Candidatus Thiodictyon syntrophicum: one gene and its partner. Each later gene encodes a partner of the first gene's protein in a complex. Links are inferred from orthologs where the notes say so. Each region holds a gene or a part of one and is shown on either strand. Other genes may lie near its edges. The genes, in order: secA and secY.

Evidence for each region.
Region 2: the proteins of secA (region 1) and secY are in contact, whole or in part, in a crystal structure (PDB 3DIN), measured with the Thermotoga maritima proteins. The link is inferred for Candidatus Thiodictyon syntrophicum from one-to-one orthologs. Residues at the interface, in WP_004082002.1 of Thermotoga maritima: Glu261, Ala262, Arg263, Lys300, Ala301, Arg302, Thr303, Ile304, Ile305, Leu323, Tyr324, Asp325, Pro326, Val329, Ser330, Tyr333, Ile336, Lys340, Phe345, Val349, Glu363, Phe364, Tyr374, Ser375, Gly376, Gly377, Glu393, Ile395, Thr482, Ser483; in WP_004081795.1 of Thermotoga maritima: Glu108, Gly109, Glu110, Glu111, Ala236, Glu237, Arg238, Arg239, Ile240, Thr241, Ile242, Gln243, Tyr244, Ala245, Arg246, Arg247, Val248, Thr249, Gly250, Arg251, Arg252, Val253, Tyr254, Gly256, Ala257, Ser258, Thr259, Tyr260, Leu261, Pro262.

The regions. Positions count from the first base shown.
Region 1 is NZ_CP020370.1:795,671-806,127, reverse strand. What follows is about bases 4,403-7,727. They hold secA (preprotein translocase subunit SecA), read left to right. Parts: upstream 4,403-4,713; coding sequence 4,714-7,527; downstream 7,528-7,727. Other genes in these bases: argJ (bifunctional glutamate N-acetyltransferase/amino-acid acetyltransferase ArgJ), read left to right, coding at 7,537-7,727. Also shown: THSYN_RS03500 (Spy/CpxP family protein refolding chaperone), read right to left, coding at 1-455; THSYN_RS03495 (SAM-dependent methyltransferase), read left to right, coding at 693-1,739; THSYN_RS03490 (hypothetical protein), read right to left, coding at 1,807-1,944; THSYN_RS03480 (IS630 family transposase), read left to right, coding at 2,378-3,421; THSYN_RS03475 (hypothetical protein), read right to left, coding at 3,413-4,207; more of argJ, read left to right, coding at 7,728-8,751; THSYN_RS03460 (Nudix family hydrolase), read left to right, coding at 8,961-9,908; THSYN_RS03455 (hypothetical protein), read right to left, coding at 10,026-10,445. UniProt on the Escherichia coli protein: Required for protein export, interacts with the SecYEG preprotein conducting channel.
Region 2 is NZ_CP020370.1:5,612,227-5,615,769, reverse strand. What follows is about bases 1-2,895. They hold secY (preprotein translocase subunit SecY), read left to right. Parts: upstream 1-719; coding sequence 720-2,072; downstream 2,073-2,895. Other genes in these bases: rpsK (30S ribosomal protein S11), read left to right, coding at 2,824-2,895; rpsM (30S ribosomal protein S13), read left to right, coding at 2,430-2,786; rpmJ (50S ribosomal protein L36), read left to right, coding at 2,233-2,346; rplO (50S ribosomal protein L15), read left to right, coding at 270-704; rpmD (50S ribosomal protein L30), read left to right, coding at 65-280. Also shown: more of rpsK, read left to right, coding at 2,896-3,213; rpsD (30S ribosomal protein S4), read left to right, coding at 3,228-3,543. UniProt on the Escherichia coli protein: The central subunit of the protein translocation channel SecYEG. Consists of two halves formed by TMs 1-5 and 6-10.

The DNA of each region.
Region 1 (10,457 bases):
TGCTGTTGCTCCGGGGTCAGGACGGCCGCGATGCGCCCCTGCAACTCGGTGCGGGCCAGGGCCGGGTTGGTCAGACGCTCGGCGAGGATCGCCCGCACCTGGGTGACCTGCTCAGGGCTCAGGCGCAGGCGTCCGGTCAGACGCTCCACCTGTCGGTCCAGCCCCCGCTGCTGCTGCGCCGCTTCCGCCGCGCGCTGCTCCTCCGTGAGGACGCCCTGGATGCGCTGGCGCACCTGGGCGTGCAGCTGGTCGGCAGCCGTGCGTTCTTCCTCGAGGATGGTCTTGACCTGCGCCTGCTGCTGCGGCGTCAGATCGAGGCGCCGTGTCAACCGCTCGAGCCGCGTGTCGGGATCGCCGTGAGGCCCGCCCGGGCCGCAGAAGGCGGCCCCGGTGCCGAGCGCGGCGGCGAGGCCGATGGCGATGGCGAGCAGGGTTCTGGGGGTGCGCAGTCGCATGGGTAAAGTCTCCGTTTGGGGGGATGATCGACGGACGCGGGGGCCGACCGTGAGGTCTGCCCCGCGATGGGTCTCGAGGGGGCCCGGCAGAGGCCCCGTGGAAGGAGAGATTACAGGGCTGGAATGCAGCGCTGGTGCAGCCAATGCGTAAGAACCGCGCAAGCGGGCCTTGGCATTGGGTGCCTTGGACAATACCTGACCGACAGAGGATAAACCGACACAAGAGGGGCATGACAGATGCACAACGCCACCACCGCCGTGATCCGCTGGGTGGAACAGGGCCGGGTGCCCGACGCGATGACCCGCGCCGGCATCCGCGCCCTGCTGCGCCAACGCTTGGCCACGCTGCCCACAGGGGACTGCGCGCTCGCTGCCGAAGAAACCCGCGCCTTCGTCGCCATGATGGACGCCTCCCCAATCGCCGCGGTCCCCGAACTGGCCAACGCCCAGCACTATGAACTGCCCCCCGAATTCTTCGTGGAGGTCCTGGGACCCCGGCGTAAGTACAGTTCGTGCCTCTGGTCCGCCGGGGTCCAGACCCTGGCCCAGGCGGAAGACGAGTCCCTGCGGGTGACCGCGGAGCGCGCCGGGATCGCCGACGGGATGGAAGTCCTGGAACTGGGCTGCGGCTGGGGCGCCTTCAGCCTCTATGTGGCGGAGCGCTTCCCCCGGTGCCGCGTCACCGCCGTCTCCAACTCCCAGAGCCAGCGCGGATTTATCGAAGGCGAGGCACGGCGGCGCGGCCTCGCCAACCTGACACTGATCACCGCGGACATGAACACCTTCGCCGCGCCCGGGCGCTACGACCGCATCGTCTCCATCGAGATGTTCGAGCACATGCGCAACCACCGCGCCCTGTTCGCCCGGGTCCACGACTGGCTCAAGCCCGGGGGCCGCTTTCTGATGCACATCTTCTGCCACCGCGCCCACCCCTACGCCTTCGAGGACCAAGGCCCAAGCGACTGGATGAGCAGGTATTTCTTCTCCGGCGGCATCATGCCGAGCGACGAGCTGCCGCTCCTGTTCCAGGACCGGCTGCGCCTGCTGGAGCGCTGGCGCTGGGACGGCCGCCACTATGAGCGCACCCTCAACACCTGGCTTGAGCAGATGGACGCCGCCCGCCCCCGCGTCTGGCCCATCCTGGAGCAGACCTACGGCACCGACCAAGCCGCCGCCTGGTGGATGCGCTGGCGGCTCTTCTTCATGGCCTGCGCCGAACTCTTCGGGTATCGCAACGGACAGGAGTGGTGGGTCAGTCACTACCTGTTCGAGCGGCCCGCGTAAAAAGCAGCCGCGGCGTCCCGCCCGCGCGGGAACAGTTCCACCTCCGGTAATAGGTCAAACAAGTCCATTAGGGACCGCTTGCCGCGTCGTTGTCGTTGTCGTTGTCGTTGTCGTTGTCGTTGTCGTTGTCGTTGTCGTTGTCGTTGTCGTTGTCGTTGTCGTTGTCGTTGTCGAGATTATCGTAGCCCCTCGGATTCTCTCGCACGCCAAGTTACATCGCTTCTCCGATTACGATTACGACAACGACAACGACAACGACAGCCACCGCCACCGCAAAGCGGCCAGGCGCGATCGACGTCAGAGTCGACACGATCCGGGCCGCTGCGCGTGCTGACCTGGCAAAAATCAGCAGACTGCCCCGAAATTCCCGCCCTCAGACCTTTCGTCTTCTGCGCACGACGAGCAGGGTCAGCCCCCCCGCGCCACACAGGAATACGACGGCCGGCTCTGGGATAGCGGCAGCGGTCTCGGCAACGATGATATCGATCGTACTGGTGAGCGTATCAGGGTCCGCCGCCCCGCCCTGGTATACTTGCTATAGGCATAGGTTGCGGTATTATAAATAGCATTTTCCCTGCTGCCCGAGCAAGCTAGGGAGGTAGCCCCTCCCAATCTTTGAATTCTTATGGAGCCATGACATGTACAATTGCGAGTTCCCTAATCGAGATAAGGATATCATTGAGAAGGCTCGTCTCTACGATTCATCTCCGGTAATTCGCAAGCGCATGAGTATTCTTTGGTATAAGTCACTTGGATATTCTAATCATGAAATCGCTCGGCTTAGCAGTGCTTCTGGAAATACGATTATAACCACGATTCGTAGCTATATAGATGGTGGGCTCGACAAAGTTATGAAGCGGCGACCGTATCGCCCTCAAAGCGAATTACAAGACCACCGTTATCTCCTAAAGAAACATTTTTCTGAACATCCGCCTGGCAGCTTAAAGGAGACCGCTTCTGAAATTGAAAAACTAACCGGTATCAAGCGTAGTCTCGGTAGCGTTCGCACCTTCTTGCTTTCTATCGGCATGTATCGGAGAAAAGTCGGGATGGTTCCAGCAAAAGGTGATCCCGACGAACAGGAAGCATTTATAAACAACAAGTTACAACCAATTCTGAATGAGGCGATAGCCGGGAATCGTCACGTCTATTTCGTTGATGCCGCCCATTTTGTACTTGCTCCATTTTTGGGTTTCCTGTGGTCATTTACGCGCCTATTTATCAAAGCGCCTGCTGGCCGTAAGCGATTTAATGTCTTGGGTGCCCTGAATGCTGTGACCCATGATATCGTCACGGTCACCAATGATACATATATTGACGCGATCAGTGTTTGCGCGCTCCTACGTAAGATTGCTGCATGTCACATTGGCGAAGCCATCACACTGATTTTAGATAATGCAAAATACCAAAAATGTCGCATTGTGGCTGAGCTTGCACAAGAGCTGAAAATCGATCTGCTTTATCTACCTCCCTACTCACCAAATCTTAATCTGATCGAAAGATTATGGAGATACGTAAAGAAAAAAGCACTTTATTCAAAATATTACGAGGATTTTCCGAAATTCAAGAGCGCAATATCAAACTGCTTGAGCGATGCGAACGCTCAATGCAAAAGCGAAATGAAGACCCTGTTTTCTTTAAAGTTTCAGCGCATTAGAAAATCTCAAATAATTTCAATTTAGAGTATAGGTCAGTTGGATCTTGCCGTTACCCAGGATCTCGAGGAGACCGGTGAGGTCGACCGCCTTCCACGGATCGATGAAACTCAGCGACCCAACCTTGGTCAGGGTGTCGAACGTCAGACCATAAGCGGTTATCCAGTGACCCCCGGTCTCGCCGGGGGTGGTCCAGGTCACCCCCACCTCCACATCGAAAGCGCCCGACAATACCTCGTATAGAAACTCGATGGTGGGCACGGTACTCGCCTGGTACCAGTCGGGCTGCGACCCCGAGGGCCCGTCCCAGGACCCCTCGGCGACGGCGCGGTAGAGGGTCTTGTCCGGTGCCTTTTCCTCCATGTACTTCTCCTTACCAAAGGCCATGTAGCCGTCCTGCGTTCCGCTCTGCTCGGTCGTAGCCATGTAATTCGGACCGGCCAGGGTCAAGGCGACCGCCTTCAATTCCTCCGGATCGTACTGGCTGTCAGTGTCCGTGTCCGGCACCAGACTCCGGCCGAAGATTGCCGGATACCGCCGCTCCAGATAAACAAAAGAATTGACGACCGAGGTGGGTGCGCAGGCCGAGTCGCCGATGAAGCCCACCTCCTGTTGGTCGAGCGTCCCGAACAGGTTAGGGTCATTGTAGGCGCTGATGATGGCCGCGTTGCCTGGCAAGGGCAATAGCGCAAGCGAGGCGCCGACGAGACACAGCGGCCAGAGTCGGCGCAGGGCCGCGCGGGGCACGGCTGAACAAAGGGTGCTGAAGGCACCGGACAGGTGCCGTGGTCGGGCTTGTGAGTGTTGCGACATTTGATGTATTTCCCGTAGATTTGATCAGGCCGGGGGCTGGAAGCTGTCCCTTCGGGCACTTCGGGACACTCCGGCCGGGGACCGATGGGCCTTGGTGCCCTGGCCGGTCGGCATCCCCGGGCCCGCTGCCCCCGCATCCGCGAACACCGGGCCTGGGCGCCTGGGTTCACTCGGCAGCGATCTAAGCGAGAAATGTGCCAGACCCACGCCGGGAGCCTGGAAATAGTCAGGGGACCCAGCAACGGCAAGGCTTGCGGGGCAGCGGGTGCTGCGGGCGGTTCCAGCAACAAGTGTACGCAGGGACCCGTGGTGTAAAGAAAGCTGACAGGTGTGTACCCGGAGTCCAAGGCTTCAGCCTTGGCGCCCCTCCAAGGCTGAAGCCTTGGACTCCAGGAGGTGGTGCGGCGCTTGACCTGATGGCAGTGTCGTCCAGCGTAGGACCTGCGGTCAGGACGGGAATCCGGTAAGATCCCGGCGATTATCCCACAAGGCCCTTCCTCCCAACGATGGTCAGCAATCTGCTCAAGAAGATCTTCGGCAGCCGCAACGAGCGGCTGGTCAGGAAGCTCCTCAAGTCCGTTAGCCGGATCAATGTCCTGGAGCCGGACCTCCAGGCCCTTTCAGATGCGGCACTCGCCGCCAAGACCCAGGAGTTCCGCAAGCGGCTCGCGGGCGGGGAGGACCTCGACGCGCTGCTGCCCGAGGCCTTCGCGGTCGTGCGCGAGACCGGGCGGCGGGTGCTCGGGATGCGTCACTTCGATGTCCAGATGGTCGGCGGCATGGTCCTGCACCAGGGCAAGATCGCGGAGATGCGCACCGGCGAGGGCAAGACCCTGGTCGCCACCCTGGCCGGTTATCTCAATGGGCTGCCCGCCAAGGGGGTCCATGTGGTGACGGTCAACGACTATCTCGCCCGGCGCGACGCCTGCTGGATGGGCCGCATCTACCACGCGCTCGGTCTGTCGGTCGGGGTGATCAACTCCTCCGGTATGATGGGTCCGGACGCCGCCTCCTATCTGTTCGATCCCTCTTACGAGCCGGCGGCCGAGGGGCAGGGCTACCGCCACCTGCGCCCGGTCAGCCGCCGCGAGACCTATGCCGCGGACATCACCTACGGCACCAACAACGAGTTCGGCTTCGACTATCTGCGCGACAACATGGCCTTCGAGCCGGGGCAGCGCAGCCAGCGCCCGCCCTTCTACGCCATCGTCGACGAGGTCGACTCGATCCTGATCGACGAGGCGCGCACGCCGCTGATCATCTCCGGCCCCTCCGAGGGCGATACCGACCTGTACCGGCAGATCGACGCCATCATCCCGCGCCTCACCCGCCAGTCCCCGATGACCAACGAGGAGGGCAAGCCCGACTTCGGTCCCGGTGACTACTCGGTCGACGAGAAGTCCCGCCAGACCTTCCTGAGCGAGGAGGGCCACGAGCACGTCGAGGAGATGCTGACCGAGATGGGCCTGCTGGCGCCGGGCGAGAGCCTCTACGACGCCACCAACATCGCCCTGATGCACCACGTCTACGCGGCCCTGCGCGCCCACGCCCTGTTCCAGAAGAACGTCGAGTACATCGTGCGCGACGGCCAGATCATCATCGTGGATGAGTTCACCGGCCGCACCATGCCCGGCCGGCGCTGGTCCGAGGGCCTGCACCAGGCGGTGGAGGCCAAGGAGCGGGTGCCGATCCAGCAGGAGAACCAGACGCTCGCCTCCATCACCTTCCAGAATCTGTTCCGGCTCTACCCCAAGCTCGCGGGCATGACCGGCACGGCGGACACCGAGGCCTACGAGTTCCAGCAGATCTACGGGCTGGAGGTGGTGGTGATCCCCACCAATCAGCCGATGATCCGCAAGGACAACGGGGATCTCGTGTACCTGACCCAGGAGGAGAAATACAAGGCGGTCGTCGAGGACATCCGCGACTGTGTCACCCGCGGCCAACCGGTGCTGGTCGGCACCGCCTCCATCGAGACCTCGGAGTTGGTCTCCAAGCTCCTGATCGAGGGCCAGGTCCCTCACGAGGTGCTCAACGCCAAGCAGCACGAGCGCGAGGCGGGCATCGTCGCCCAGGCGGGCCGCCCCGGCGCCGTCACCATCGCCACCAATATGGCCGGCCGCGGCACCGACATCGTGCTCGGCGGCAACCTGGAGGCGGAACTGGAACAGGCCGGTCCGGACGCCGACGCGCAGGCCATCCGCGCCGCCTGGACGGCGCGTCACGCGGCCGTGGTCGCCGCCGGCGGGCTCCATGTGGTCGGCACCGAACGCCACGAGTCGCGGCGCATCGACAACCAGTTGCGCGGTCGCTCCGGGCGCCAGGGCGACCCGGGTTCCAGCCGCTTCTATCTGTCGCTGGAAGACAACCTGATGCGCATCTTCGCCTCCGAGCGGGTGGCCTCGATGATGCAACGCCTCGGGATGCAGCCGGGGGAGGCGATCGAGCACCCCTGGGTCACCAAGGCGATCGAGAACGCCCAGCGCAAGGTCGAGGGGCGCAACTTCGACATCCGCAAGCAACTCCTGGAATATGACGACGTCGCCAACGACCAACGCAAGGTCATCTACGGCCAGCGCCGCGAGCTGATGGACACGGGGGACATCTCCGAGACCGTCACCGCCATGCGCGCCGACACCCTTGAGCGCACCCTCAACGTCTGCATCCCGCCCCAGAGCCTGGAGGAGCAGTGGGACCTGCCCGGCCTGGAGACCGCGCTGACGGAGACCTTCGGCGGCGACTGGCCGGTCCGCCACTGGCTGGACGCCGACCACGACCTGCACGAGGAGACCCTGCGCCGACGCATCGCCGACACCCTGACCGCGAGCTACGCGGAGCAGGAGGCGCAGGAGGGCGCGGCGCGCCTGCGCCAGATCGAGAAGGCGGTCATGCTCCACTTCCTGGACACCCACTGGAAGGACCACCTGGCGGCCATGGACTACCTGCGCCAGGGCATCCACCTGCGCGGCTACGCCCAGAAGAACCCCAAGCAGGAGTACAAGCGCGAGGCCTTCGAGATGTTCTCGGCCATGCTCGACGACATCAAGCACGACGTCGTCGGCACCCTGTGCAAGCGCCAGGTGCAGGCCGTCGAGCGCCTGCCGGAGCTGGCGCCGCCGGCCCGGGAGTTCGAGTTCAGGCACGAGGAATTCCAGGGCTTCGGCGCCGCCGACGATGAGGGCGCCCCCGCGGACGGGGAGGCGCCCGGGGCCGAGGCCCACCAGCCCTTCGTGCGGGACGCCCGCAAGGTCGGCCGCAACGAGCCCTGCCCCTGCGGCTCCGGCAAGAAGTACAAGCAATGCCATGGCCGGGCCGCCTGAGGTTTACCCATGACCGAACAGCCCGAACTGCACTTCCTGCCGGTCGCCGGCATACGCCTGGCCGTGGGCGCGGCCGGCATCCGCTACCGCGACCGCAACGACCTGGTGCTCGTGGAACTGGCCGCGGGCACCGACTGCGCGGCTGTCTTTACCCGTAACGCCTTCTGCGCCGCCCCGGTCACCCTGGCCCGCACCCACTTAGGCGCGGGCGCCGCGCGCTGGTGGCTGATCAATGCCGGCAACGCCAACGCCGGCACCGGCGCCCGCGGCCTGCTGGACGCCGCCGCGAGCTGCCAGGCGGTCGCCGAGTTGACCGGCGACCCGGCCGGGAGCGTCCTGCCCTTCTCCACCGGCGTCATCGGCGAGCACCTGCCGGTAGAGCGCATCGCCGCCGCCCTGCCCCGGCTCCTGGGCCAACTCGACGCGACCCACTGGCCGGAGGCCGCCCGCGCCATCATGACCACGGACCGGGTGCCCAAGCTCGTCTCCCGCCAGTTCGCGTGCGACGGGCGCACCGCCACCCTCACCGGCATGGCCAAAGGCGCCGGCATGATCTGCCCCGACATGGCGACCATGCTCGGTTTCCTGGCCACCGATGCGGCCGTGGCGCCCGGTTTCCTCACCGCCTGTCTGCACGCCGCGGTGGAGCGCTCCTTCAACGCCATCACCGTGGACGGCGACACCTCCACCAACGACGCCTGTGTTCTGGCCGCTACCGGCACCCTGGGCAACGACCCCATCGCCGCCGCCGTGAGCCCCGACTATGCGGCCTTCCAGGCCGCCCTGGACGCCGTCTGCATCGAGCTTGCCACCGCCATCGTGCGCGACGCCGAGGGCGCCACCAAGCTGGTGACGGTCCGCGTCGAGGGCGCCGCGAGCCACGCCGAGGCGCGCCAGGTCGCCTACACCATCGCCCACTCCCCGCTGGTGAAAACCGCGCTCTTCGCCTCCGACCCCAACTGGGGCCGCATCCTCGCCGCCGTCGGGCGCGCCGGCATCGCAGATTTGGCCATCGCCGGGGTTCGGGTCTGGCTCGGTGACGTACTCATCGTCGATGGCGGCGGGCGCGCACCCACCTACACCGAGGCCGCCGGCGCCGCCGTCATGCGCGCGCCCGAGATCCTGATCCGCGTCGCCCTGGGCCGCGGCGAGTCCGCCGCCGAGGTCCTCACCTGCGACCTGTCCTATGACTATGTGCGGATCAATGCGGAGTACCGGTCTTAGTAACGAGCCAAGAACAACATAAGCACAGACTCGATCGTTGTCGTTGTCGTTGTCGTAATCGTAATCGGAGAATCGCTGCAACTTGGCGTGCGAGGGAATCCGCGGCGCTACGATAACCTCGATTACGACAACGACAACGACAACGACAACGACAACGACGCGAACAGCATCTCCTAATGGACTGTTCCTTACGGGACCACGCAGTGCCGATGCCCAGGAAGCAGATCCACGTCATGGCCGGCGCCCTCCAGGACGACCAGGGCCGGGTCCTGGTCACCCGCCGCCCCGACCAGGCCCACCAGGGCGGACTCTGGGAGTTCCCGGGTGGCAAACTGGAGCCCGGCGAGACCCCCGAACAGGGCCTGGCCCGCGAACTGGATGAGGAACTCGGCATCCGGGTCTACACCAGCCGCCCCCTGATCCGCGTCCACCACGACTACGGCGACCGCCACATCCTGCTGGATGTACATCGCATCGGCGCCCACGCCGGCGTCCCCCAAGGGCGGGAGGGACAGCCGCTGGCCTGGCTGCACCCGGACGCCATGGACCCGACCCGCTTCCCGGCCGCCGACCGCCCCATCATCACGGCCCTGCGCCTGCCCCAACTGCTGCTCATCACCGGCCCCGACCCGCGGGACCCCGCAACGCTGCTGGCACGGCTTGAGCAGGCGATCCGCGGCGGCGTCCGGCTGGTACAACTGCGGGCCCACGAGATCGACGACGCCGCCTACCGCGACCTGGCCGCGCGCGCCTATGCGCTCTGCACCGCCAACGGCGCCCGCCTCCTGCTCAACCGCGACCCCGCGGGCATCGTCGGCTGCCCCCGCCACGGCCTGCACCTGAGCGCCCGGCGCCTGGCCAGCCTGAGCGAGCGCCCCGGCGCGCCGGATGAACTGGTCGGCGCCTCCTGCCATGACGCCACCGACCTCACCCGGGCCGCCGCCCTGGGGCTCGACTATGCGCTGCTCTCCCCGGTCAAGCCCACCGCCACCCACCCCGAGGCCCACCCGCTAGGCTGGCCGCGCTTCGCCGCCCTCATCGACCCGATCCCGCTGCCGGTCTACGCCCTGGGCGGTCTCGCTCCCACCGACCTGTCCGACGCCATCCGCCACGGCGCCCAGGGGATCGCCGCCATTAGGGGGCTGTGGCCCGATTAACCAAGAAACAGCAGTTTAGCCGCAAATGAACGCCAATTAACGCGAATAATCCACAATTTGGCCTTTACTGCGCGTTCACCGCCCGGGTGACGCCCGCGACGATGCTAACCAGCAGATTTATTTGCGTTCATTTGCGTTCATTTGCGGCAAAATACTCTTCTTGAGACTAACCACCTGGACGCGGCCCCGTCCCGCCAGCGTGGCGACCCCGAGGGTGCAGGCCCTGGTGATCAGTATCCCCGGGAGCGCGATCAGCAAGACCTGTTTGACCAGGAACCAATCGACAAACGCGAGCGGCAGATAGCCGGGTAGCGAGAACCGGACCAGGACATACAGGGCGATCAAGACGATGAGGACATGGTCGAGTGCCAGCATGAGCACTAAAGGGAAGAGGCCGAAACCGGCGGTGAGCGTGACGAAGAGCCCGGTGACGCCCAGGCCCAGCCCCATGCCGGCCAGCGCGACGAGTCTGCGGCCCTGGTACCAGTGATACCAGGGGCTCTTGAGGTTGGCAAGAAAAGAAGCAATGTATTTCAAGTGTATGTAGTC
Region 2 (3,543 bases), 4.8 Mb from region 1 along the record:
GACTGATCCCGAGACCATTGCCGCCAAGCGCGGCAAGACGGTCGAGCAGATTCTGGGGTAGGCAATGCCAACGAACACGCCCGACAAGAAGATGATGAAGGTCACGCTCGTGCGCAGCATGCACGGGCGTCTGGCCACCCACAAGGCCTGCGTGCGCGGCCTGGGGTTGCGGCGGATGCACCAGGTGGTGGCGGTCGAGGACAGTGCCTGCACCCGCGGCATGGTCAACGCCGTCTCCTATATGGTCAAGGTTGTCGAGGAGGCCCCAGATGCGTCTTAACGATTTGAAGCCCGATGCCGGAAGCAAGGCCCCCGCCAAGCGCCGCGGCCGCGGGATCGGCAGTGGCCTGGGCAAGACCGGCGGGCGCGGCCACAAGGGGCAGAAGTCCCGAGCGGGCGGCTACCACAAGGTGGGTTTCGAGGGTGGCCAGATGCCCTTGCAGCGTCGCCTGCCCAAAGTCGGCTTTCGCTCCCGGACCGCCTCGGCCTTCGAGGAGATTCGCCTGGGCGAACTCGGTCGGATCGAGGGTGAGGTCGTGGACCTGGCGGCACTCCTGCGGGCGGGCCTGATCAAGCGTTCGACCACGGGGGCCAAGATCATCGTTTCCGGTGCCGTCACCCGGGCGCTGACGGTGCGCGGTATCGGTGTCACCAAGGGTGCCCGCGCCGCGATCGAGGCGGCCGGCGGCAAGGTCGAGGAATAATCAGGATCCCTGCCGATGGCTAAAAACCCCTCATCGATGGGACAGGCGCTTGCCGGGATGGGGCGCCTGACCGAACTGAAGCAGCGCCTGCTCTTCCTGGTCGGGGCGCTGCTGGTGTATCGCATCGGCACCTTCATTCCGGTCCCCGGGGTGAACCCCCACGCGCTGGCCCTGCTGTTCGAGCAGAACAAGGGCTCGATCCTGGACATGTTCAACATGTTCTCCGGGGGTGCGCTGGAGCGTGCCAGCCTGTTTGCGCTGGGGGTCATGCCCTATATCTCGGCGTCGATCATCGTGCAATTGATGACCTCGGTGATCCCGCAGCTCGAACAGTTGAAGAAGGAGGGCGAACAGGGACGGCGCAAGATCACCCAATACACCCGCTACGGGACTGTCGTGCTCGCGTCCTTCCAGGCGCTGGGAATCTCGATGGCCCTGCAGGGGCAGACCGCCGGCGGTACGTCGCTGGTCACCCAGGCCGGGGTCGGCTTTGTGTTTACCGCCACGGTGTCGTTGGTTACCGGGACCATGTTCCTGATGTGGCTGGGTGAGCAGATCACCGAGCGCGGCGTGGGCAATGGGATCTCGATGATCATCTTCTCCGGCATCGTCGCGGGCCTGCCGGCGGCGCTCGGCGGTACCCTGGTGTTGGTGGAGAACGGGGAGATGAACCCCATGGCCGTGCTGGTCATGCTCGCCATGGTGGTCGGGGTGACCGCCTTTGTGGTCTTCGTGGAGCGCGCACAAAGGCGCATCACCGTCAACTACGCGCGGCGGCAGCAGGGGCGCAAGCTCATGCAGGCGCAGAGTACACATCTGCCGTTGAAGATCAACATGGCCGGCGTGATTCCGCCGATCTTCGCCTCCAGCATCCTGCTCTTTCCCGGCACCCTTGGGCAGTGGTTCGCGAACGACGAGAAGCTGCGCTGGATCTCGGATATCACCTCGAAGCTCTCACCGGGGGAGCCGATCTATGTGATCCTCTACGCCTCGGCGATCATCTTCTTCTGTTTCTTTTACACGGCGCTCGTGTTCAATGCGCGCGAGACCGCCGATAACCTGAAGCGCTCCGGGGCCTTCATCCCGGGTATCCGACCCGGTGAGCAGACCGCCAAGTATATCGATACCGTGATGACCCGGCTGACCGCGGTGGGCGCCATCTATATCACCGCCGTCTGTCTGCTGCCGGAGTTTCTGATCGTCGGTTATCACGTCCCCTTCTACTTCGGCGGTACCTCGCTGTTGATCGTAGTGGTCGTGATCATGGACTTCATGGCGCAGGTCCAGGCCCATCTGATGTCGCATCAGTACGAGGGCCTGATGAAAAAGGCGAACCTCAAGGCGCCGGGCGCGGGCATGTTGCGCTAACCACCTGCTGACCAGACCTGCCCGGCGGGCCCGGTCAGCGCGCCGTCGGCGCCGGATGATCCGCTGGCCGCGCCCCCCGCGCAAGCAGTGCGTGACGGCCGGCCGCAGCGGCCGCCGGGGCCTCTGCCCCGCGGGGCGAATGAATCCTTAGGAGAAGAGAATGAAAGTACGAGCATCGGTCAAGAAGCTGTGTCGCAACTGCAAGATCGTGCGGCGCAACGGAATTGTGCGGGTCATCTGCAAGGACCCGCGCCACAAGCAGCGCCAGGGTTGACGATCGTCTGGTTGACTCCGGCCAGACTTCTGTTACGATACGCGGTTTACCGCTCCGCATCCAGGAACTGAGGGTTTCGAGCCATGGCCCGTATAGCCGGCGTTAACATTCCAGAAAAGAAGCACACAGTGATCGCGTTGACCGCGATCTTCGGTATTGGCCGGGTGCGGGCCGGCGAAATCTGCGACGCCGCAGGCGTGTCGCGCGCCACCAAGGTCCAGAGCCTCTCCGAGGAGGAAGTGGACAAGCTTCGCGGCGAGGTGGCGAAATACACCGTCGAAGGTGATCTCCGGCGCGAGATCTCAATGAACATCAAGCGCTTGATGGACCTCGGCTGCAACCGCGGCATCCGTCATCGTCGCGGGCTGCCGTTGCGTGGCCAGCGGACCCGTACCAACGCCCGGACCCGCAAGGGACCGCGGCGTCCCATCAAGCGTTAAGGCCGCGCAGATGATGCGCCCCGGCTGGTAAAGGCGAATGGCTAAACCGACTCGTACCGTAAAGAAAAAGGTCCGGAAGCAGGTGGCGGATGGGATTGCCCACGTCCATGCCTCCTTCAACAACACCATCATCACGATCACTGACCGCCAGGGCAACGCGCTCGCGTGGGCGACCTCGGGCGGCTCAGGGTTCCGCGGGTCGCGCAAGAGCACCCCGTTCGCGGCCCAGGTCGCGGCCGACAAGGCCGGTCAAGCGGTCAAGGAATATGGTGTGCGCAATCTGGACGTGAATGTGAAGGGCCCCGGCCCCGGGCGCGAGTCCGCGGTGCGCGCACTCAACAATGCCGGTTTCAAGATCACCAGTATCACTGACGTGACACCGATCCCGCACAACGGCTGTCGCCCGCCCAAGAAGCGGCGCGTCTGAGGGAGCTATAGAAAATGGCACGTTATACAGGCCCAACCTGCAAACTGGCGCGACGCGAGGGCACGGATCTCTCCCTCAAGAGCCGGGCGCGCGCGCTCGATACCAAGTGCAACCTGGAGAAGCAGCCCGGACAGACCGGGGACCGGCGCCGCCGCCTCTCCGATTACGGCGTCCAGTTGCGCGAGAAGCAGAAGGTGCGGCGGATTTACGGGTTGTTGGAGCGCCAGTTCCGCAACTATTACATGAAGGCCGCGCAGTCGAAGGGTGCGACCGGTGAGAACCTGTTGCAGATGCTCGAGCGGCGTCTCGACAACGTCGTGTTCCGGATGG